DNA from 4 places in the Ferrimonas sp. SCSIO 43195 genome. Region 1 is predicted to be linked to each of the others. Evidence: predicted binding sites of a transcription regulator. Region 1 holds the regulator's gene; each other region holds the start of a gene.
What was found. The regulator sigma-54, encoded in region 1, starts transcription at its own class of promoters, with help from an activator protein. The targets are predictions, from matches to a motif close to GTTGGCACGNNNNTNGNNT.
Positions count from the first base shown of each region.

Region 1 (5,848 bases):
CTGGGGATGACCTGTGTCCTCGACGGCAATGGCCACCTCAGCGGCATCTTTACCGATGGCGACCTGCGCCGGGTCCTGGATGCCCGCATCGACATTCACGCCACCGCCATCGGCGAAGTGATGACTCGCAACCCCATCACCCTGGCCGACAACCTGCTCGCTGCCGAGGCCTTAAAGCTGATGGAAGAGAAGAAAATCAATGGCCTGGTGCGCGTCTCCCCGCAAGGGCAACCTCTGGGTGCCCTCAACATGATGGATATGCTTAAGGCAGGAGTGCTGTAATGAATCACATCGAAACCCTCTACGGTCCTGTCAGCCAACAGGCGTTTGAACTGGCGAAAGGGATCCGGCTGCTGGTCTGTGACGTTGACGGCGTATTTTCCGATGGCCGCATCTATCTGGGCAACAATGGCGAGGAGCTGAAAGCGTTCCACACCCGAGACGGCTTTGGCATCAAGGCGCTGCAAACCAGTGGCGTCGACGTGGCGATCATCACCGGCCGCAAATCCGACATCGTGCAGCGGCGCATGACCGCCCTTGGGGTAAAACACATCCACCAAGGGGTGGACAACAAGGTCGAAGCTTACGAACAGCTGAAGCGTCAGCTGAACGTCAGCGATGACCAGTGCGCCTACATTGGCGACGACCTGGTGGACACCCCGGTGATGGCCCTGACTGGGTTGTCGGTGGCGGTCAACGACGCGCACCCACTGGTGCGCAAGCAAGCTACACTGACAACGGTAACCCGGGGCGGCTTCGGCGCCGTGCGCGAGCTGTGTGATCTGATCATGGCTGCCCAAGGGACCCTGGAACATGCCCAAGGAATGAGCGTATGAAACGCGAGGCCCTGGCCATCGCCCTGTTGTTCGGTGCCGCGTCGTTTCTGACCTGGCGCTCCATGGTCCTCAAGGACCAACTGACCGACGAGGTGAAGCCAAGCTATCAACCGGACTTTATTGCCGAAAATCTGAAGAGTCGAATCTACTCGGAACAGGGACACCTGAACGCCGAGATCGCCGCCGACGAGATGGAGCATTACCAGTCGCTGGCGTTGACCCGGCTGACCAAGCCCGAATACCTGCTGTACCCACAGGACAGCCAGGGGCAATGGCGCATCCAGGCAAAACAGGGACAGTTAAGTGACGGCCGCCATGTGGTTCTGGAAAATGATGTTATCATCACAGCCATTGAGCCCAATGAACCGCTGAAGACCCTAACCACCAGCTATCTTGAGCTGGATCTGGAAACCATGATCATGACCTCCAACCGCCAGATTCTGGCCACCGGAGAGGACTTTGAGATCAATGCCAAGGGCTTATGGGCCGATTTGAATTTGAACAAGGTAGAACTGAAGAGTCAGGTATATGCCATCTATGAAACCAATTAAACTGCTGCTCACTGCCTTGCTGGTCGTAGCCAGCACCAGCTCCCTCGCCCTGGACAGCGACACCCGCGAAAAGGTGGAGATCAAGGCAGACAAGTCCAATGCCGATCTGCCCAATGGCACCATCGTCTATTCCGGACGGGTGCGCATCTCCCAGGGCACTCTGCTGATCAACGCCGATGAACTGCGGGTAGAAGCCACCGACAACAAAGACGTCAAGGTACTGGTGGCCACCGGCACACCGGCCACCTACCAGCAGATGATGGAAAACGGCAAACTGGCGGAAGCGGAAGCCGGTGAGATTCGTTACAGCCTGCAGGATCGCATCCTGACCCTGAGCCACAACGCCGAAATGCGCCAGTCCGGCAGCCTGGTGAAAGGCGATACCATTCAATACGACCTGAACCAGCAGAAGCTGCTGGCCGAAAGCAGCGGCGACGAGCAGATCACCACCATCTTCCTGCCGGCCGATGCGGATCTTAAGCCGGACCCCAAACCTGAGCCCTCCCCGCAACAGCAACCGACAGACCCTAAGCAAGGTGAGCAGCAACCATGAGTCGTTCAACCCTGACCGCAGACAAGCTGGCCAAGGCCTATAAGGGCCGGGAAGTGGTGAAAAATGTCGGCCTGGAGGTCAGCACCGGCCAGATCGTCGGCCTGCTGGGCCCCAACGGTGCCGGCAAGACCACCACCTTCTACATGGTGGTGGGCCTGGTACAAAACGACCGCGGCCGCATTCAGATCGACGGCGAAGACATCACCCTGCTGCCGATGCACAGCCGCGCCCGCAAAGGCATCGGCTACCTGCCTCAGGAATCGTCGATCTTTCGCAAGCTCTCCGTCTACGACAACCTGATGGCGGTTCTGCAAACCCGCAAAGGGATGAGTACCAGCCAGCGAGTCGAGAAACTGGAGCAGTTGCTGGAGGAGTTCAACATCACTCACATCCGCGACAGCCTCGGTATGAGCCTGTCCGGCGGCGAACGGCGCCGGGTGGAGATCGCCCGCGCCCTGGCGGCGGACCCCAAGTTCATTCTCCTCGACGAACCCTTTGCCGGCGTGGATCCCATCTCGGTGATCGACATTAAGAAGATCATCCAACACCTGCGAGACCGGGGCCTGGGCGTGCTGATTACCGACCACAACGTGCGTGAGACCCTGGATGTGTGTGAACACGCCTACATCGTCAGTCACGGTGAGTTGATCGCTCAGGGTGAGCCAGCCGCCATCCTGGAGAACAAGCTGGTGCGCTCGGTATACTTGGGCGATCAGTTCAAGCTATAGTAATTGGTAGGCAGGGCAACCTGGATGTCACTACACAAAAACAAGGATAAGGACGGGTTGTTGTAAATGAAAACTTCTCTTCAGCTGAAACTGGGGCAACAACTCACCATGACCCCGCAGCTGCAGCAGGCCATTCGGCTGTTGCAGTTGTCGACCCTGGATTTACAGCAAGAGATCCAGGAGGCGCTGGACTCCAACCCGCTGTTGGAAGCCGACGAAGAGTTTCTGGCGGCTCCCGCCAACGTGGATGCCCCCGAAGCCAGCGACAGCGGCAATGAGCTGGACGTGGCCCCAGAGCCCGCCAGCCTCGACACCAGCGAAGCCCTGTCCCAGACTGACATGCCCGACGACCTGCAGGTCGACACCTCCTGGGACGAGTACTACACCTCGGCCCCCACCTCCAGCAGCAGCGGCAGTCGCGAAGACGACATGCCGTTCCAGGGCAGCACCTCGGACTCGTTGCAGGACCACCTGCTGTGGCAGATGGAACTGACGCCGATGTCGGACACCGACCGCGCCATCGCCATCGCCATCATCGACGCCACCGACGAGCGCGGCTACCTGACTCAAAGCAGCGACGACATTCTCGAAGCCATGGGTGACGACGACGTCGAGCTGGACGAAGTGGAAGCGGTACTCAAGCGGGTACAACGCTTTGATCCCATCGGCGTCTGCGCCCGGGACCTGGGCGAATGCCTGCTGGTACAACTGAGTCAGTTTGACGGCGATACCCCGTGGAAGGCCGAAGCCGAGATGCTGATTCAGGAGCACATGGATCTGCTGGCCAACCGGGATTTTCGCGGCATGATGCGCAAAACCCGCCTCAGCGAAGAGGAGCTGAAGCTGTCGATGGAGCTGATTCAGACCCTGAATCCGCGCCCGGGCAGTGCCCTGATCTCCGATAACGACCAGTACGTCATTCCCGACGTCGCCGTCAGAAAGAAAAAAGGCCGCTGGGTGGTGGAGTTGAACCCGGAGACCATGCCGAAGATTCGCATCAATGAACAGTACGCGGCCCTCAGTCGCCACAGTCGCAATCAGGCCGACAGCCAGTTTGTCCGGGGTCACCTGCAAGAGGCGAAGTGGTTCATCAAAAGCCTCGAAAGCCGCAACGACACCCTGTTGAAGGTGGCTAACTGCATCGTTCAGTTCCAGCAGGGTTTTCTGGAATACGGTGACGAAGCGATGAAACCCATGGTGCTCAATGACGTCGCCGAAGCGGTCGACATGCACGAGTCCACCATCTCTCGGGTGACCACCCAGAAATACATGCATACCCCACGTGGCATCTTCGAATTGAAGTATTTTTTCTCCAGCCACGTCAGCACAGAAAACGGCGGAGAATGCTCCTCCACCGCAATCCGTGCTTTAATTAAAAAATTGGTTGCTGCAGAGAACCCAAGGAAGCCTCTCAGCGACAGTAAGATGGCGGAGCTGCTGGCAGAACAGGGAATCAAGGTCGCACGGCGCACCATCGCCAAATACCGAGAAGCCCTGTCTATTGCTCCCTCAAATCAGAGGAAAAGCCTGTAAACGGCTAACTAAGGAGGAACCCATATGCAGATTAACCTGACCGGCCACCACGTCGAAATCACCACGGCCCTAAGAGACTATGTGCATACCAAGTTCGATAAGTTAGAGCGCCACTTCGACCACATCTCCAACGTGCATGTGGTCCTGAATGTGGAAAAACAGCAGCAAACCGCGGAAGCCAAATTGCACCTGAGCGGCCGGGAGGTCTATGCCACCCACAACCACAGCAATATGTACGCCGCCATCGATGGTCTGATCGACAAACTCGACAGGCAAGTCCTTAAACATAAAGAGAAAATTTCACGTCACTGACCATGGATATTGAGACGATACTCAGCCCGGAGTGTGCCACCATCGCCGCTCCGGGTACCAGCAAGAAACGCGCCCTGGAGCTGATTTCTCAGCTGGCCAGCCAGCGTTACACCGACGTCAACCCGCAGCAGCTGTTTGAAAGCCTGCTGGCCCGGGAAAAGATGGGCAGCACCGGCATTGGCAAAGGCATCGCCCTGCCCCACGGCCGCCTGCCGAACGTGGACCACGCCATCGCCGTATTCGTGAAATGCGACGAGCCGATCCCCTTTGATGCCATCGACGGCAAACCCGTCGATCTGCTGTTTGCCCTGTTTGTCCCCGAAGACAACTGCAAACAGCACCTGTCGACCCTGGCCTCCATGGCCAAGGTGCTGGACAACAAAGACATCTGTCGGTCGCTGCGCAAATCGGCCGATGACCATGAGATCTATCAACTGGTGACCTCGTGAAACTGATTATCCTCTCCGGCCGCTCCGGCGCAGGCAAATCCGTGGCCCTGCGGGTTCTGGAAGACCTGGGCTACTACTGCGTCGATAACCTGCCGGCCAGCATGCTGCCGGCCCTGGTCAATGAAATGGTGGATCGCTGCTCCACACTGGCGGTCAGTCTGGATATTCGCAACCTGCCAGAGCAGGCAGAAAGCATTCCCGATGAACTGAAGCGACTGCCGGACAGCGTCGACTGGCAAATCTATTTTCTGGATGCCTCCGACAGCAGCCTGATTAAGCGCTACAGCGAGACCCGGCGGCTGCATCCGCTGTCGCAGACCGGCATCTCACTGGCCCAGGCCATCGCTTCGGAGACCGAGATGCTGGCGCCGATTCGGCAATTGGCCGACCACAGCATCCATACCGACAACCTGTCGGTGCATCAACTGGCGGATGAGATTCGCACCCGCCTGCTGGGCAAGGCCGAACGGGACCTGTTGTTGGTGTTTGAATCCTTTGGCTTTAAACACGGCATCCCCAAGGACGCCGATTACGTGTTCGATGTCCGCTTCCTGCCCAATCCTCACTGGGATCCGAAGCTGAGGCCCCTGACCGGCCTGGACGCACCGGTGCAGCGCTATTTCACCAAGGAAGCCGAAGTGGCCCGCTTTATTGACCACACCGAGAGTTTCCTGAAAAACTGGCTGCCGATGCTGGAACGCAACAATCGCGCCTACCTGACTGTGGCCATCGGTTGCACCGGCGGCCAACATCGCAGTGTCTACATCGCCCAGCAACTGGGAAACCGCTTTAAGCTGAGCCAGAAACACATCTCCGTCCGCCACCGGGAATTGAAACTCAACGACAGCCAATGAAACTGACCCGCACCCTGAGGGTGGTAAACAAG
Region 1 covers NZ_CP072679.1:4,342,456-4,348,303, forward strand. Annotated here, with positions in the region: gene J8Z22_RS20055 (KpsF/GutQ family sugar-phosphate isomerase) at 1-282, shown strand, start outside; gene kdsC (3-deoxy-manno-octulosonate-8-phosphatase KdsC) at 282-836, shown strand; gene lptC (LPS export ABC transporter periplasmic protein LptC) at 833-1,387, shown strand; gene lptA (lipopolysaccharide transport periplasmic protein LptA) at 1,374-1,940, shown strand; gene lptB (LPS export ABC transporter ATP-binding protein) at 1,937-2,668, shown strand; gene J8Z22_RS20080 (RNA polymerase factor sigma-54) at 2,735-4,201, shown strand; gene hpf (ribosome hibernation promoting factor) at 4,226-4,513, shown strand; gene ptsN (PTS IIA-like nitrogen regulatory protein PtsN) at 4,516-4,962, shown strand; gene rapZ (RNase adapter RapZ) at 4,959-5,816, shown strand; gene J8Z22_RS20100 (HPr family phosphocarrier protein) at 5,813-5,848, shown strand, end outside.

Region 2 (5,848 bases), 1.2 Mb from region 1:
GCCCCCAAACACTCACAGGGGCCTGTGAGGCTCCGCCATTGGCGACAGCGGTGTCGACCGCCGCCACCGGCAGAGCTTTACTGCGAGCGGCCGCCAGCTGAATTCGGGCCTCCAGTTGCTCCGGCATTACCGCAACGGGCGCGACCGAAACCGCCGCAGTGGCAGTCGCCGCTGCCGCCGCTACCGTGGTGTTCGTCTTCACTGGCGGATTCGGCGGTGTGACCGGCACCACCGATGCCGCAGTCGCGGCCGGTGCGGGTTCAGCACCGGTTACCATCGAGGTGGTGAGCGGGCGAGATATCGGCATCGCCTCCACCGCATCCATGGAAACCGACAATGCCGCTGGCGCCACCGGCGTCTCTGGTACCGGAGCCGGTGACACCACGGTGGCCGCAGTCAACTCGGCACCGATCGCCAGTGGCATCGATTCCTGCCCTGCCGGGTCCGGTTGAACCTCGACGTCGATGACGGCAAGTGGTGGCAGCATCTCGAGCGCACCCTCAACCAGCAGCGACTCACTGTCACCCGGTTCTGTGCTTGCCGCCTCAGTCTCCAACTCCGCGGTCATCGCAGCAGTCAGTTCTTGGGCCACCGCCGAGTAGGGCGACGAGGACACCGCAATGGCCGCCGGCTGCCCCTGAGGATTGGCACTAATGCCGGCCCCAGTGTCCACCGTTGCCGCTCCCGGCAGGTTAATTGGAAATGCGTTCACCGCTGAGCTCCGTGTGTCGGTAGGCCATTGAGCCTTCCCGCTGTAATTGAAATTGCCCCATTTCATCGACCAGCTGATCTCGCGCACCGATCAATTGGGACAGCACTTCCCGGTGAACCTTCGCCAGCGCCTTACGGGCCGCCAGTTGCTCTTCGTTCTGGGGCTTGCCTTCCTGAATCAGCAACGCCTGCAACTTAGTGTCAATCTGAGCCACTCTGGCCCAGTCCTGCTTAGCAGCGAACTGTTGCAGCGCCCTGCCAAACCGAGCCCACTGCTCAATTGAGATTTTGCCAACCTTCTCGGACATCGGAGATTACCTTTACTACTGGGACTAACATCTGGCTGTCATTCTTCATACTGGTCGACATCAGTTGTCGGCTACAATAGTCGTAAAGCTGGTGCAGGTTCTGCGCCACTTCACCGCCATTCTCCAGATCCAGCATGCTGTCCAGGCCATGAACGATGTTGATACAGCGCTGAATGCTGTTGCCCTTTTTTTCATGCTGCTTGGCTTCAATGTGGCCCTGAGAGCGAGCAAGCTCATCCATCAGGCCATCCAATAACATCCGCACCATTTCATGCTGATTGGCGGCGGCGGCCCTCGCATTCAGCGAGGTTTGCTTATAGGCATTAAAGGGGTCTTGGTCGTGTAACATTGGTTTATCCGTTAGTAAAACAATCCGGCAGAGCTGTTCATGGAGCTGATGTAGCCCTCCATGGCAGTGAACTGAGCGAGATAGCGGTCATAGGTTTGTTTCATGCGATAGTCATGACTGGCGATGTCGTCTTCAAGACGCTCGATTCGAGAATCGATGTTGTCTTTTTTCATGTCGATAAAGCCATCGCGCTTGGTAAAGGGATCCATCACCTTATCCAACCGGTTCAAATAGCCGTTGTCTGAAGTAAACATCTTCTCCACCGACGCTGAATCGCTCTTCAGCGCTTTTTCCAGCTTGTCTTCATCGATGGTTAACTTGCCATTGCGATCCAACTCGATGCCCACGTCACCCAGGCGCATGCCGTTGTCTGACGCTGTGAACAGCACATTTTGCAGAGATCCTTTCAGCATTCGAATGCTGGAATCGCCCTTGAGGACACCCAGCTGATCCTCTTCAATCTGCTTGGCGTCCTCGCTGTCTTCGTCCTCATCGTCTTTACCGATGTCAGACTCCGCTTCCACCGTGGCGCCAAGGCTCTGAGTCAACCCGGCAATCTCACTCATTAACTTGTTGTAGGAGTTAACAAAGTCTTTCACCGCGTCCATGGTGGATTCGGTGTCATTGTCGACGGTAATGGTGCTCGATTTGCCGGCTTCATGGGTCTCCATCAACTCCAGTGAAACGCCATCGATGACGTCTTCCACGTAGTTGGTGCTGCTGCTGATGTCGATGCCATTGAGCTTGAATTTGGCGTCCTGACCCACCACCAGATCGGTAAAGCCAAAGGCGTTGTCGTCCTGGGTCACGGAGATTTGATTGGCGACGCCGGTCTCGGTCGAGGTCAGCAACAACTCCACACTGCCATCGCCCTTACGCATTAATGACGCTTGCACGCCCATATCGACGGCGTTCTTGTTGATGTAGTCACGCAACCCTTCCACCGTGGCGGTACCGCCGGGGTTCATGGTGGCAAAATCGATGGTCAGCTTGTCGCCATTGACGTCAATCTCAAACACGCCAGACGTGGGCAACAGCGCATCTTCACTGGCGAAACTGGCGGTAACCTGGCTAGCTTGAGCCAATTGGGACACCTCCAGGTTGTAATTACCGGCAGGGGCATCCGGACCGACCGTGACCTTGGCGACCGACTCATCGCTGATACTGCCGGACTTGGCGTTAAAGGCATCGTCGCCCAGCGCTTCCAGATCGGCGGTCATCTTATCCAGAGAGGATTCCAGCAATTTGTAAGCGTCCAGTTGGCTGTCGTACTGAGTCTGCCGCGTCGAATAGAGCTGATCCTTTCCCGCACGTTCAACGGCAGTTAGCTGTTCCGCCCATTGCACTGCTGACATTCCTGAAATCATGGTTTCTCCTCATTGAACACAGGACTCTTGCTAGAATCGTGCCATCAATTATTTTCACTTTTAATCAACAAGTTATGTATCAAAGGGAGGAAGCTAAGTGGCGCCTGACGCTGTCGTTTCCGACGTCGGGGAAATCGCACTTCCGCCTGCTTTCCTTCCTTTGGCCCTACAGCCACAGAGCGACCTGGCGGAACAGAAACTTAAACCGACTGCGCTAAGCGCTGAAACCGCGACCAATGCTGCCGAAGGTCAACTCGCCACGGTCATCTTTACTCCGTTATGGTGCTATCGCCCCGGATCCCACCGGGATCAAATTGGCGATCGCAAACGATCGCCAAACAAAGGCTTAACCCATGAAAATAAACAAGTTTTTACCTTGAAAAGTCACCATGCACTTGCGACAATGACGGAAATTTCATCACCGGGATAGCTTCATGGCACTGATTGAGTTGCTGGGTATTGGCGCCCTGATTGCGGGTCTGGCTTTTGCATTTACCAACGGCCCTCGCCCCACTGAGGCGAGAGCGGCACCGAGAGACTTGTCCGGCTTTCTGGATCACCTGGAACAGATGCAGCAACAGGGAGTGGTGGATGAGCAGGAGTGCGGTGAACTAAAGCGCCTGTTTCAGTAAAGCAGTGATTGAGTCTGATTGCGGCTGGCGTTCGCCTGGGCCATCAAACTCTTCATCCGCTGATGAAACCCACCGGGATTCAACAGAACCTGCAACCGTTGCAGCTGCGAGTCCACCTCATGCTCCATCAAGCCTCCATCCGCAGAGTTCAACGTCTGCTGCATCTGCGCTTGAACGCCCTGGGTCATCGTCAACTGGCGGGCCAACTTGGCCACTACACCCTGAATTTTCGGTAAGCTCTGCTTCATCTCATCGACAGAGGTAAAGCGCCAACCTCGAGGGTCCTGCCAGTGAAATCGCTCCAACAGGCGTATCGGCCGCAGCTCGCCCGCAGGCAGACGTTGGCCCTGACCGCGCATGGCCACCTGGCCCTGCAACGACGTCCACAGCGCCGATGGCACGCTGAGCCGAGCGACGCCCTGTTCAACGCTGAGCTCGATGCCAACAGGCATTAACGCCTGGCGCACCACGGCTTCCAATTCTGCCGACGAAGCGTTGGCGGGTAACCCCATCTGTAGCCATTGCTCACCCAGCTTCATCTCCACCAGCTCGTCCCGAGGGCGGGAAGCCAGCAATGGCACCGACTTCAACTGGCACAGCCGCGGTGCCGGCTCACCATTGAGCGGAATCAGCGTCATTCGAACGTCCAGCAGTGGCCGGCCCCGGTACTGGCCCGGAATCTGAGCCAGCCGCTCGGCCAGGGCCTGCATCTTGGCGCTTTGGGACAGTTGCTGATGTGCGATTCCCTGCTCCACCAACTTTTGCAATTGGCAAGCCAGGCGCCAGACTCGGCTCAGGGTGGCTTCCGCCACCTGAGCGTACACCACCTGCTGATGCTCCCGGGTCACCCGCTCCCACTGCTGGTAACAACGCAGCCGGTGCCGGGACAGCGGCGTGGCCGGCGTCGGCCGGCGGCGGTCGCCCTCGGTCTTGCTGGCCACCGTCGAAGCCGGTCCCGGCCGCTGCTGAGGACCGACAGGGGTAAGTAGAGAGTCTGAAACCCGGGTAAGCATGGTCTACCTTACATCTCGTTAAACAGAGACAACTGAGCAATCTTCACGTAACTCTGCTGGGCAATTCTCATTGCCACCAGTGAGTTTTCATATTCAGTCTGGGCCTCGGCATAATCCAGGCCGGACACCTCTCCCATTAGCTGTTCGTTGAACAGCATCATGTCGGCGTGGGAGGACTCAATCAGCTCCAGGCTGTTCTGGCGACCACCAATGCTGGTCACCACACCACTGATGCTGGTAAGGGTGTCATCCAGGGTAGACAGCATTCCGGCGTGTTGGCCATCGAAAGTGGGATCACCCGGCCCCAATGTCGGATCCTCCAAAACCGCAATGTAATCACTCAGGCCATTGAAGATGTCGTCACTGGCGTTATTGAAGAACAGTTCATCACCGCCACTGTTGGCCGTGATCCAGGTGGAGTCAGAGACCTGCACCTCTCGAGTATTGCTGTCACCACTGTAGACATACTTGCCAGAGGCATCCTTGGTCACCGGTGCCGTATCGGTCTCGTTGCCAGAGAAGATGTAGTTGCCTTTGTCATCCTTGGCATTGGCCATGTCCACCATGGCTTCCTGCAACTCGGTCAACTCATCGGCGTAGGCCTGACGGTCCTCGGTGGACAACGAGCCGTTGCCGGTGGAGGTGATGATCTCCCGCATTCGATTCTGAATGTCGATCATGCTGGTCAAGTAGCTTTCACTGCGATCCAGGCTGTCGGACAAGGCGCCGATGTTGTCCACGTACTGGCTGGTGGCCGCCTGATCCCGCGCCACCGTCATCACTTGCACCGCACCGATGGGATCATCCGATGGCTTAAGAATGCTCTTGCCATAGGCCATTTTCTGCAACAGCTCGCCCAAGTTATTGGAGTTATTTTGCATGCTGTACATGTTATTCAGATACAGCTGTTGGTTAGAGACTCGCATCCCCTCTCCTTAAAATGCTTGCAGTACGGTTTGGAACAGTTGATCGGCGGTGGAGATCACCTTGGCATTCGACTGATACGCCTGCTGATACAAAATCAGGTTAGCGCCCTCTTCATCGGTATTAACACCGCTGACGCCGGCCCAGTCACTCTGGGCTCGAATCAGCGACTGCTCCGAAGAATCGGCATTCAATTTAGCCTGCTGACTGGAGGATCCCAGCTGCCCCATCTTGGAGGCAAAGGCGTCGCCCATGGTACTTTCCAGCCCTAGGGAGACAAAGGTCAGCGGCTTATTGGCCAAATCGATCAGGTCCTTAAGATTGCTGTTATCGCCGGGCGTGCCATCCTTGGCAAAAGCGAGTTTGTCCGCCGTAAACCCGTCGGTGACCTTCAGGGTACCGGCGGGGTTGGCCGGATCGTAACTGAACAGATCCTGGGTCGGCGGGTTGCCGTCAAGATCGGTGCCAGCCATCAATACGGTATTCATCTCATCGGCAATTTGCTGGGCCAGTTCATCGATAAACGCCTTGGAGTCTTTGAGGC
Region 2 covers NZ_CP072679.1:3,135,659-3,141,506, forward strand. Annotated here, with positions in the region: gene J8Z22_RS14605 (flagellar hook-length control protein FliK) at 1-712, opposite strand, end outside; gene J8Z22_RS14610 (hypothetical protein) at 693-1,019, opposite strand; gene fliS (flagellar export chaperone FliS) at 988-1,368, opposite strand; gene fliD (flagellar filament capping protein FliD) at 1,380-2,723, opposite strand; gene J8Z22_RS14625 (hypothetical protein) at 2,833-3,165, shown strand; gene J8Z22_RS14630 (hypothetical protein) at 3,170-3,367, shown strand; gene J8Z22_RS14635 (hypothetical protein) at 3,361-4,380, opposite strand; gene flgL (flagellar hook-associated protein FlgL) at 4,389-5,306, opposite strand; gene flgK (flagellar hook-associated protein FlgK) at 5,316-5,848, opposite strand, start outside.
Region 2: fliD (flagellar filament capping protein FliD) is a predicted target of sigma-54. The motif match lies at 2,763-2,781, and genes of this name have one in related genera.

Region 3 (5,848 bases), 1.9 Mb from region 1:
CCGCCATGGCTCCCAAGGCACCGTCGTCCCCGAGCACCACTTGGCGCAGATCGTCGTCATTGCCAACACACACAAACACCAACTCACATTCTTTGGCTGCCTCGGCCGGCGTCATAGCGTACTCACCGCCATAATGCTGTTGCCATTGCTGAGCCTTGGCGGTGGTGCGGTTAAATACCGTCACCTCGTGCCCGGCTACCTGAAGATGCCCGGCCATGGGGTACCCCATGACGCCCAATCCGATAAAGGCCACCTTAGCCATCGCTGTCCCTCTTTGATCAAGTGCTTAACAAGACTCCCATTGTGGGTCAGCGGCAAAGAGAATGCGAGGCCTTCAGCCCCAACATTCATCCATTTGATATGGTGACGCTTTATATGCTCCATTCCACCGGTTGGCTCGACACCGGGAACACCTTTTGCAATGGCACTTTGTCCACGTCGTAGAACCACACCTCCACCAGGATCTGCGCCTGGTCCACTGCGGCCATGACCTCGGCTTCAAAGCGGCCATTATGAACGCCGCCACTGGCCAACCGGCGTTGATAGTCGGGCTGATACCCCTGGCCATTCGCTTCGAAATGGGTGTAGAGCGACACAAATGCCCGCTCCTCTGCTGCCAGAGACACCACCACCTTCAGGCTGCTGGCCCCTTCAAAACTCATCTGCGGCGACGCCACCAGATCGGCGGTGAGCATCGGCCCCGGCTCCGCCGCCGGGTCGTCACCGGGCTCGGCTTCCGGCTCCTCTTCCGGCTCATCCTGAGGTTCATCCACCGGTGTGGTCGGAGGCTGTGGCGCTGGCGTCTCGCTGCCACCACCGCCGCCGCCGCCACACCCAGCCAGCAACACACTCACAAACAGCACGGACAACAGGTTGATGATTTTCATAATTCAGTCCTCGTCTCAGAATCAGTTAAACAGCTTGACGGCATTGGCGTTGTCGCGGTGGTACCAATCCAGATACTGGCCACCGTCATACTCGATGTACTGCTGAAACTGGGGATAGGTTTGCAGCAGGTCCTGCTTCTCCGCCGGGTAATGCCAGCTCTGCGGGAACTGCAATCCCCAGGGCAAACTGTTGCTGTTGCGGTAATAACGGTTGCTGCCCGGGTTACTGTCGTCATCAAAGGTGCCAAAATAACTGCTGCTGCCCAGATCCGTGGGTGGAAAATCCGCCAGATGAATCTCTAACTGCCGCCCCGGAGGGGTGTCGAAGCCGGTGCGGTAGCGGTTCGGGCTGGCAAAGATGAAAGGATCGTACGGTGCCGCTGGCATCGCGTTGGGGTCAACCCCTTCGGCAAACACCAGGGTCAGCTGAAACTGGAACTGCAGGCCATCATCACAGCCCGCCTGGGTTCGGTAAAAGCCACACCCCACCGTCACCTCATCGAACAAATCTTCACTGATGATCAGCACCGCGTCGCTCTGGCCAGTCTCCAGCACCGTGCTGGTATCGGCGGCCACGCCGTTTTTCAGGTATTCCAGTTGAGCCACATCGATGTTGCTGCGGCTGATTTGCGGCAGATGAATGGCAAAGCCGCTGTGCATCTCCGCCCCCAGCGCCTGCAACTTGCCATTGATCACCACCTTGGTGACCTTGGCCAGCTGGGTGTATTCGGTGATCTGCAGATCCATCACCACGTCGTTCATGTCGTAATCGGCCTCGAATGGCCAACGATCCTCAAAGGCGATGCTGGCGAACTCGCCCTCATTGGGGTAGGTCTGAGTGGTCGAACCCGGGGTGCTTATCGCCACCGCGTAGTCTTCCACCTCGCCGTCTGCCGCCCCGCCTTTGGGGCCCAAACCGGTGTCCGAGGCGATGCGAAATCGGGCCTGGGTGACGCCGCCCAAGGCGGTTGCCGGCACGGCGATGGCAATGCTGGTACTGCCCAGTTGCAGTTCCCTGTCGGTGATCACCTGCTCATCGGCCCCGGCAAACACCCCGTCCTGGTTCCAATCGATGAACCCCTGCAAATAGCCGATCTGTTGAGTGACCTCAACCTGAATCACGGCGCTGGTTCCGGCTTCAAAGGCGGTGACAAACGCCACCCCGTCTTCATCGTCCAGGCCATCGAGGTCATCGCTCCAGGGCGCACTGAAACCGTCGCTGTCCGCATCCGCGTTCGCCCCCAGTATCGGCCCCTGGCTACCCAGGGCATGGCGAGCGCCGTTGTCTTCCATACGGGTGCCATAGCTGGCCGGGGCATCGCCGAAGTCGACGTTAACGGGGATCACGTCGGCACTGGCGCAGCGGGCACCGTCGTTGGAGGAGGACGCCGGGCCATAGGCGAAGAACTCGGCGCTGGCATCCAACTGCTCCGGATTACGCAGGTCAATACGGAAGATATGGCCATCCTGATTTCGGCTCAGATAGTAGTAGCCGCTTTTCTCAAAATAGCCGGCGCCAAAGGTACCGGTAATGCCACTGTTGCCCAACACCTGGCGGGAACCATCGGTGATATCAATCTGATACAGGTCGCCGCTGCTGTTATCCACCGCGTACAACTTCTGGTTACTGGGGTGAAAAGCAAAATCGGTCAACACCATGCTGGTATCGGCGCCCACCACCTTCTGTGCCTGTAAATACTGCGGCGAGGTCTCGTCCAGGGACACCGAGAACAAGCCGTGGTTCCTGTGATAAATCCAATAGGTATCGTCATGCACATCGCCGACGAAAAAGTGCACCCCGGAAGGCAGACCGGTCACATTCAGGGCGGTGGCCTGATAGTCCGAGTCCACCTGAACCACATCTTTCAGGTGTTTGCTGAAGCCATAGATATAGCGATCGGTTTCATTAAAACCGATGCCATTGACGTTACCGGGAATCCCCAGATCATCACTGAGTTCCTCGTAGGCGCCGGTCACCAAATCCACCCCGTACACCACCGTGTCTTTCTGAAACAGATACGCCTCGGTCGGGCAACTGGTAAACGCCGCCCCCTGAGCCTGAGTGGCGAGCATCGCCCCTAGCAACCACCATTGATTTCCCATTAGCACTCTCCCGTTAGCAACATGACAGTGCTTAAGGAAAAATCATGCCAAACTTATAAGGCCATGTTATTCATCATGAAAAAATTGAAAGAATGAATTGAATTGCATTCTGCAATAGCGTCTCAGAGGCCATGGCATGACAATTCGCAAACCGAAGCGGTTGATTTATGCCTTGAAAAATCAAACAATAATAAAAACTAATATATCAACAGCGATAAAATACCGTTCAGTATTATTATCGAGCCGATTACACCTCAGGGAAAGAGTATGAAACTGCAAATTGAAGCGGTGCGTGCGTTTGTCGCGGCTGCCGAAAATGGTTCATTTACCGCCGCAGGAAGGGAATTAAAAAAGACCCAGGCTGCCATCAGCCAGCAAGTTCAGAACTTAGAAATTGATCTCGGCTTTGACCTATTTAGCCGCCTCGGAAAATACCCGGTATTAACCCCCAAAGGCACCCGATTATTGAAAGACGCCCGCGTCATGCTATCCCAGGTAGAGCACTTCTCCGAACAGGCGAGGGCCATGGAGGGCAATGTCGAGCCCAGCCTGAGACTGGGCGTGGATCCCCTGGTCTGCGCCCCGGAATTGGTCAACCTGGTGTCGGAGTTTGCCAACACCTTTCCCCACATCGAACTGTCGCTGTTTCAACAAAACAGTCTGTCGCTATCACAGAAACTCAAAGATAATCAACTTGATGCAGTGTTGGGATTGTTTCCTGAGCGGGACAACATCGGTTACTCGGCCGTCGATGCCTTCCAGGTTGCCTGCCATTGGGTCGCCTCGCCACAACTGGCAGAGTCACTGGGCGACCCCATCAGTTATGGCGCATTGTGCCACTCGCGATTGCTGCTGCCCACCAATCTACCGGACCGGAGTCTGAACCCGATGACCGATCAGATCCAGGTATGGGAAGTGGAAGACATCAATACTCTACTCAGCTTTTGTCGCAGTGGAATAGGTATTTCATGTCTACCAGACTTTGTGGTTCAGCATGACCTTAATGCCGACATTCTGCGTCAGGTGCGCTTCGATTTCGACCGGATTTCTAAATTCAGCTGGCGCGCGACCATGCTGTGGCATAAAGGCTACAAATTCCACGAAGCCGGCGAGTGGATATTTAAAAAGCTTACCGAATTAAAAATCAAATAATCGTCTCATCAAATTTGATGATTTAGGGTTGCCCCTGAATCCCCCACCGAAACATGACTGCCATTCAACTCACCATCGCAAGGAAAAATCACCCCGGTTTCCTACCCCAGCCGGCATAGGAAACCGGAAAACGCACCCAAGGCGACAAAAAATGCCATCAACGCCGACTTAGCCCCGCGATACCCGCAGCCACTCAACCATAAGTCTTGCTAATAGTATCTATTTTTCTGCTGCCACAACAATCAAATAACATTGCTGCCGTGTACCTATCACAACTCATTTAAAGTTATAAGGAGATGACCATGATTAAGTCTATTGCCAACCTGCAAGCCCTGATGCACAGCCTGAAACAGGACCAGCGCGGTGTTACCGCCATCGAATACGGCCTGATCGGCGTGGCCATGGCTGCCGCCCTGGCGACTGTGCTGGGCACCACCGACGGCCAGTTCCTGAAAGAGCTGACCGACGCCTTCACTGGCATTGCAACAAAACTCAGCAACGCTAACACCTAATCAGTAAGGCGAGATGGAATGCTATCTGTGGTCATCGGCCTCAACTCGGTGTGGATAGCGTTGACGGACGTCCGCCTGCGGCGGATCTCCAACCTGCAGACCGGCCTGATGTTGCTGGTCTGCGGGACTCTGGCCCTGAGTAGCGGGCAGGGATGGGTCGGCCTGCAAAGCCTGGCTCTGGCCTCTGCCATCGGCGTGGTGCTGTTTGTTTTGGGCGTCTGGGGCGGCGGCGATACCAAGTTGTATGCGGCCATGGCCCCCTTGTTTAGCCCCACTGAACTGCTGTACGCCAGTGTGTGGATGATGGGATTTGGCGGCCTGCTGGCCGTGTTTTACCTGATTAAATATCGATTGATCAACCGGAGCAAGGAAGACCCCGGCTTACCCTATGGCCTGGCCATACTGCTTGGCATGGGATTCCAGCTTCTGATCTCTGCGCTAACCTCTTAACCCAGCTGCGGCGAACAGATTATGAGTTCAAAAGTCACTTTTGCCATTGCCTTTCTGGCGGTGGTGTTCGGCCTCTATGGCATCCTGGATCGGATCGGCGGCAACGACGCCCCGGCCACCCCGCCGGAGCCGGTGATCAAGATGATCACCCTGTGGCAAGCCACTGTGCCCCTGGTGGCGGGACAACACCTCAACCAGGGCGACCTGAAGCGCCTGAGTTTACCCGAAGCTGACGCTCGTCAACTCGGTGTCGACGGCGATGTCACCCTGACCCTGACCCCAAGTACTCTTGTCAGCACGGCGCGACACGCCAACGACTGGGTGTTTCCCGAGCACCTGAGTCAGCCGGACAATCCCGGCTACCTGGATCTGCTGACCAGCGACGGTATGACCCTGTATCCGTTAAGTATCTCAGCCAAGAACTTGATTGATAACTACATTCGCCCCGGTGATTACATCGACATTCTGGCGGTGGGCTCCCCCCACACCAACCTGTCCAACGCCACCGTGGAGCTGACCAATTTCAACGGCGTCCACGCCGGCCTGCTGCTGCAGCGGGTCAAGGTGCTGGCCCTGGACAACCAATCCGATGCCCCCATTAATCCCAGAGTCGACAGCGCCGGCGCTCTGGAGGCCATCGTGGTGATCGAAGTGGCGCCGGAATCCCTGGCCAAGCTGTCGTTGGCACAACGGACCATGTTCATCGAAATCTACCGCAGCCAGCAACAACACCCAATCCCCGAC
Region 3 covers NZ_CP072679.1:1,416,409-1,422,256, reverse strand. Annotated here, with positions in the region: gene J8Z22_RS06875 (NAD(P)-dependent oxidoreductase) at 1-262, opposite strand, end outside; gene J8Z22_RS06870 (hypothetical protein) at 372-887, opposite strand; gene J8Z22_RS06865 (LruC domain-containing protein) at 909-2,990, opposite strand; gene J8Z22_RS06860 (LysR family transcriptional regulator) at 3,258-4,142, shown strand; gene J8Z22_RS06855 (Flp family type IVb pilin) at 4,445-4,654, shown strand; gene J8Z22_RS06850 (prepilin peptidase) at 4,673-5,104, shown strand; gene cpaB (Flp pilus assembly protein CpaB) at 5,126-5,848, shown strand, end outside.
Region 3: J8Z22_RS06865 (LruC domain-containing protein) is a predicted target of sigma-54. The motif match lies at 3,024-3,042, and genes of this name have one in related genera.

Region 4 (5,848 bases), 1.6 Mb from region 1:
TGGCCATTGACACCAACCAGGTGGCCAAGAAGGGCGAGTTGATGGGCCGCAGCATGGAGATCATCACTCACCTGAAAGCCTCTCTGGATCATGAAAAAGGCGGTGAGATTGCCGATAACCTGGCCTCTTTGTACGAATACGTGTTGCGGCGCATTGCCGAAGCCAACGCCGGCAACGACAGCGCCATTGTGGACGAAGTCGTGGATCTGCTGAAAACCGTGAAAGAGGGCTGGGATGCCATCCCTGCCGAACACCATCATGTTAAGCAGCCCGCATAATTAGAATTAAGCAAACTGGGTTCTTGGCCGCTTATTAACCGTCAGAAACCCAGGTCGCTTGCTAAAGTGTACTTTCTCATTACAATAACCGGACAAGAAATGCTGCTCAGGCAGTTAATGCACCCTCTAGTGAGTGCTTTAATTCGGATTTTCAATTAGCTACGCTTGAATTGCTAATTAGTGCGGGTATGGCCGGAAGATAAGTAATGCAAACAGAACAAAGCATATTATTAGTGGATTGGGACCCGGAACGGCTCCAACAACTAAGCTTTTTACTTAACTTCCTGGGAGAGCAGGTCGAGTCAGTTAAAATGGCCGAACTCCCGATGCGACTGAATGACTCAGAACGCTACAGAAGTGTGATCTTCGGTCATAATAATGAGACCGACAGCGAAACCGCAGTGCAATTGTTGCGTGATTTTCCGCACCAGCCGTTTCTGTGTCTGGATACCCGTCCCCTGGAGATTGCCAACCTGGTGGGTGAGATCGCGCTGCCCTTCAGCTATGCTCAGCTCACCGAGATGCTGCACTACTGCCAGGTGTACAACCGTACCCGTCATGAACTTGCCCCCACCAGTGCCAATCAGACCAAGTTGTTCCGCAGCCTGGTCGGTCGCAGCGAAAGCATCGCCGAGGTGCGACACCTGATGGCTCAGGTGGCCGAAACCGAGGCTACCGTGTTGGTGCTGGGTCAGTCGGGTACCGGCAAAGAGGTGGTGGCCCGCAACGTTCATTACCTCTCCAAGCGCCGTAACGGCCCTTTTATTCCGGTCAATTGTGGTGCCATTCCGGCCGAATTGCTGGAAAGCGAGCTGTTTGGTCACGAGAAAGGGGCCTTTACCGGTGCCATCGGTACCCGCAAAGGCCGGTTTGAGATGGCCGAAGGCGGCACCCTGTTTCTGGATGAAATCGGTGACATGCCGGCTCACATGCAGGTGAAGTTGCTGCGCGTGTTGCAGGAAAAGACCTTTGAGCGGGTCGGTGGCACTAAGCCGCTGCAGGCGGACGTGCGAATCGTTGCCGCCACCCATCAAAACCTCGAGTCGATGATTGAGAAAAATCAGTTCCGTGAGGATCTCTACTACCGACTTAACGTATTCCCTATCGAGATGCCGGCCCTGAGCGAGCGCAAAGAAGACATTCCTTTGCTGCTGCAGGAGTTGGTGACCCGCCTGGAAGGCGAGGGCAAAGGCGCCGTGCGCTTTACCCTGCGGGCGGTGGAATCTCTGGTGGCGCACCCCTGGTCTGGCAACGTGCGCGAACTGTCAAACCTGGTGGAGCGGATGGTGATTCTCTATCCCAACAGCTTGGTAGACGTGAATGACCTGCCACTGAAGTATCGCCATGTGGATGTGCCTCAGTACTCTCCGGAATACCCGGAAGAGTTGCAGGAGCGCGACGCGCTGGCGGCACTGTTCTCCGGCGAAGAGAGCATCGAACTGCCAGAGCAGAAGTTCTCATCGGAACTGCCCGAAGACGGCGTCAATCTCAAGGACATGTTGGCGGAGCTGGAGGTGGAGATGATTCGCCAGGCTCTGGATCAGCAAAGCAACGTGGTGGCCAAGGCCGCCGAGATGCTGGGCATGCGCCGCACCACTCTGGTGGAGAAGATGCGCAAATACGGCCTGAGCAAAGCCTGAGGACCGGCGGCAGCATTGCCGCTTGGTTTCCGCTTCTTCCTGGTTTGTTAACATAATTTCCGCTCTGACTCAGTCCATCACTGGCGCAAATTTGCAGCAAACCGTGATCGGTGTCGCAACAATGCCATCTTGTTCCCCATGTTCAAGCTGTTGATAGCGCTGAATTTAACCCAGATCACACAATGAATGGAACAAGGCTGCTCCAACGCCACTTTTTACCTATCCTGTTACCGTCCTTTTAAATGCCAGTGCTTGGCATAATTCATGCATTATTCGCTCATCGCGTTCAGATTTACGTTTTTTTGACAGGATGACTACATGGCGGTCAGCCAATCCACCCTAGCTTCTATTGATGCCCCTTCGGCGGGCAGTCAGGCCGAAAGTCGCTTGAATCACCTGATGCATTGTTTGCCGGCCGGGGTGCTGCTGCTGGATGAGATGGGCGTGGTTGAGCAGGCCAATCCCGCCGCCTGTGAGCTGCTGGAACAGCCACTGCAAGGCAAAGCCTGGCGTCAGATTATTGACTCGGCCTTTGCGCCGCGGGCGGACGATGGTCATGAGGTGTCGCTAAAAAATGGCAAACGCGTCAGCCTGAAAACCCGCTCTCTGACACCGGAGTCCGGCCAGTTGGTGATGCTCACCGATTTGACCGAAACCCGTCGCATGCAGCACAACGTTTCGCACTTGCAGCGCTTGTCGGCGTTGGGAAAGATGGCGGCATCGCTGGCGCACCAGATTCGTACTCCCTTGTCTGCCGCACTGCTGTACGGTGCCAACCTGGCCAGTCCGAAACTGGATGACGCTGGACGGGCGCGGTTCCAGCAGAAGCTGATGGCGCGCTTGGGTGAGCTTGAGCAGCGGGTCAATGATCTGTTGTTGTTTGCCCGTGGCGGCCACACTCAGAAGCTGGAACCGCTGTCGGTTGTCGACCTGATTCAGGAATTGGCCACCAGTTGCGAAGCGGCACTGCAGCAGCGCCAGGCGGATCTCAGCTGGGTGTTTCAGGCATCGCCTCACATCGAAGCCAATGTCACTGCCCTGCAGGGCGCGCTGCAAAATCTGATAAACAATGCTCTGGAAGCCAATGCCAACGCCATTCGCATCACCGTGTCTGAACTCAAGGGGCGGGCGGTGATTCAGGTGGCCGACAACGGTAACGGCATGACCCAGGAGCAACAACAACAGGCAATGACGCCATTTTACACCACTAAGGCCAACGGCACCGGCTTGGGCCTGGCGGTATTGCATTCCATCTGCCGGGCTCACGATGGCACCATCAGCCTGGCGTCACTGCCCGGACAGGGCAGCCAATTTACCCTGACCTTTCCATGCCTGGAACAGCAAGAGGAACAACGTGCATGAGTAAGCACACCATCTTAGTCGTTGAAGATGATCTGGGCCTGAGAGAAGCTCTGGTGGATACCCTGATGCTGGGCGGCTACCAGTGCCTGGAAGCCGGAGACGGCCAGGAAGCCTTGATTCAAATTGGGCGTCAGCGCCCGGACATGGTGATATCCGACATCCAGATGGCTGGCATGGACGGGGTCGCCCTGTTAAAAGCCATTCGGGCCAAAGATTTGCAACTGCCGGTTCTGTTAATGACCGCTTACGGCACCATCGACGCCGCCGTCGAAGCCATGCGCTGCGGGGCCAGTGATTACCTGGCCAAGCCGTTTGCGCCTGAAGTGTTGCTGCACCAGGTGGAGCGCTATCTGATGCCGACGCCGGATCCGGTGCCCCAGCCCATCGCCGCCGACCCGGCCAGCCAGCAGTTACTGGCATTGGCAGGGCGGGTGGCACAATCCGATGCCTCGGTGATGATTGCCGGCCCCAGTGGTTCAGGCAAAGAGGTGTTGGCGCGTTACCTGCACCAGCAATCGCCTCGCGCCAGCGCCCCCTTTGTGGCGATCAACTGTGCGGCGATTCCGGAAAACATGCTGGAAGCCACGCTGTTTGGTTATGAAAAAGGCGCCTTTACCGGTGCCGTTACCGCCTGCGCCGGTAAGTTTGAGCAAGCCCAGGGGGGCACCATCCTGCTGGATGAGATCACCGAGATGGACCTCAGCCTGCAGTCCAAATTGCTGCGAGTGCTGCAGGAGCGGGAAGTGGAGCGTCTGGGCAGTCGCAAGACTCTGAGCCTGGACGTTCGTGTACTGGCGACTTCCAACCGGGATCTAAAGCAGGCCGTGGCCGCCGGTGAGTTCCGCGAAGATCTCTACTACCGCCTGAATGTGTTTCCGCTGACCTGGTTGCCCCTGTGCCAGCGCCCCGGCGACATCGTGCCGTTGGCTGAGCACCTGATTGGCCGTCACTGCAGTGGCCGCCCCGGTGCTGCCAAGCCGCGGTTGACCGACGCCGCCAGAATCAAACTGCAGCAGCACAGCTGGCCAGGCAACGTCCGTGAACTGGAAAACGTGGTTCAGCGGGCGCTGATCCTCTGCGTAGGTCAGAACATTGAAGCGGATGACCTGTTCATCGATACCGGCAGTGCGCCGGTGGTGCCGGTGGCTCAAGTGGTCGACGTCAAGTCGGACAGCCTCGGCGACGAACTGAAACTGCAGGAGCATCAGATCATCGTCGATGCCCTGAACCACCACGGTGGCAGCCGCAAGGCGGTGGCCGAACAACTGGGGATCAGTCCCCGTACCCTTAGGTACAAATTGGCCAAGATGAGAGACATGGGGATCGAATTGCCGGCGTGAAGCCTGTACACTGCGTGCCCTGGTCGAGGTTTTATTACAACAATGATGATGAAGAACGGTAAGGAGTAGCTCGAGATGGAGATTGGCTCTAATCCAATGCTGAGTGAGATGCAGCAACTGGCGCTGGAAGCCCAGCCCGGTGCGTTGCAGCCCACCGCTGGCCCAAGCGGCGACTTCGAAGCGCTGCTGGGTAATGCCATCGATCACGTAAATGGTTTACAGAAGAATGCCTCGGATCTGTCTACCCGGCTGGAGCTGGGTGACAGCAGCGTGACCTTGTCCGACACCATGATCGCCAAAGAGAAGGCCGGTGTGGCCTTCGAGGCGACCATCCAGGTTCGCAACAAGCTTGTTGAAGCCTATAAAGAGATAATGAGTATGCCCGTTTGATGGGCTTAAGGTAAAAGCGTGGCAGAGGCGAATCAGTCAACCCAGTTGGCATTGGGGAACGACGCGGCATTGCCCATAGAGGGCGGTGATACCGCGGCCGTCGAAGAAAATAAAGCCAGTCCATTCGGATCGTTGGCCGGTACCGATACACTGCGTCAGGTGTCGCTGATCCTGGCGCTGACCGTGTGTCTGTTGCTGGTGGTGTTTATTGTCATCTGGGCCCAGGAACCGGATTACCGGCCGTTGGGCAAGATGGAAACCGCCGAACTGGTGGAAACCCTGGATTTTCTTGATCAGCAGAAGATCGAGTACCAGGTGGAAGCCAATGTGATCTCGGTGCCGGAAGACCAGTACAACGACATCCGTCTGCGCATGACCCGGGCTGGGCTGGAAAATGCCAACGCCACCGAACAGGATTATCTGAACCAGGAGAGTGGCTTCGGCGTCAGTCAGCGACTGGAATCGGCCCGGCTCAAGCACACTCAGGAACAGACTCTGGCCCGCGCCATCGAAGAGCTGCGCAGCGTCAGCCGGGCCCGGGTGATTCTGGCCTTGCCGAAAACCAACGTGTTTGCCCGTCAGCAGGCAGAGCCCTCGGCCACCGTGGTGGTGGGCCTGACCCGCAATACCGAACTGCGCCAGACCGAAGTGGATGCCATCGTCGACATCGTCGCCTCGGCGGTGCATAAGCTGTCGCCGTCGCGAGTGACCGTCACCGATCAGCATGGTCGTCTGCTGAACTCCGGCAGTCAGGATGCCATCTCCAGCCGCGCCCGTCGCGAACTGGAAGTGGAGTCTCAGCAGGAGCAGGCGCTGCTGCGCAAAATCGATTCCATTC
Region 4 covers NZ_CP072679.1:1,184,097-1,189,944, forward strand. Annotated here, with positions in the region: gene fliS (flagellar export chaperone FliS) at 1-278, shown strand, start outside; gene J8Z22_RS05830 (sigma-54 dependent transcriptional regulator) at 485-1,918, shown strand; gene J8Z22_RS05835 (PAS domain-containing sensor histidine kinase) at 2,237-3,280, shown strand; gene J8Z22_RS05840 (sigma-54 dependent transcriptional regulator) at 3,277-4,620, shown strand; gene fliE (flagellar hook-basal body complex protein FliE) at 4,696-5,010, shown strand; gene fliF (flagellar basal-body MS-ring/collar protein FliF) at 5,029-5,848, shown strand, end outside.
Region 4: J8Z22_RS05835 (PAS domain-containing sensor histidine kinase) is a predicted target of sigma-54. The motif match lies at 2,170-2,188, and genes of this name have one in related genera.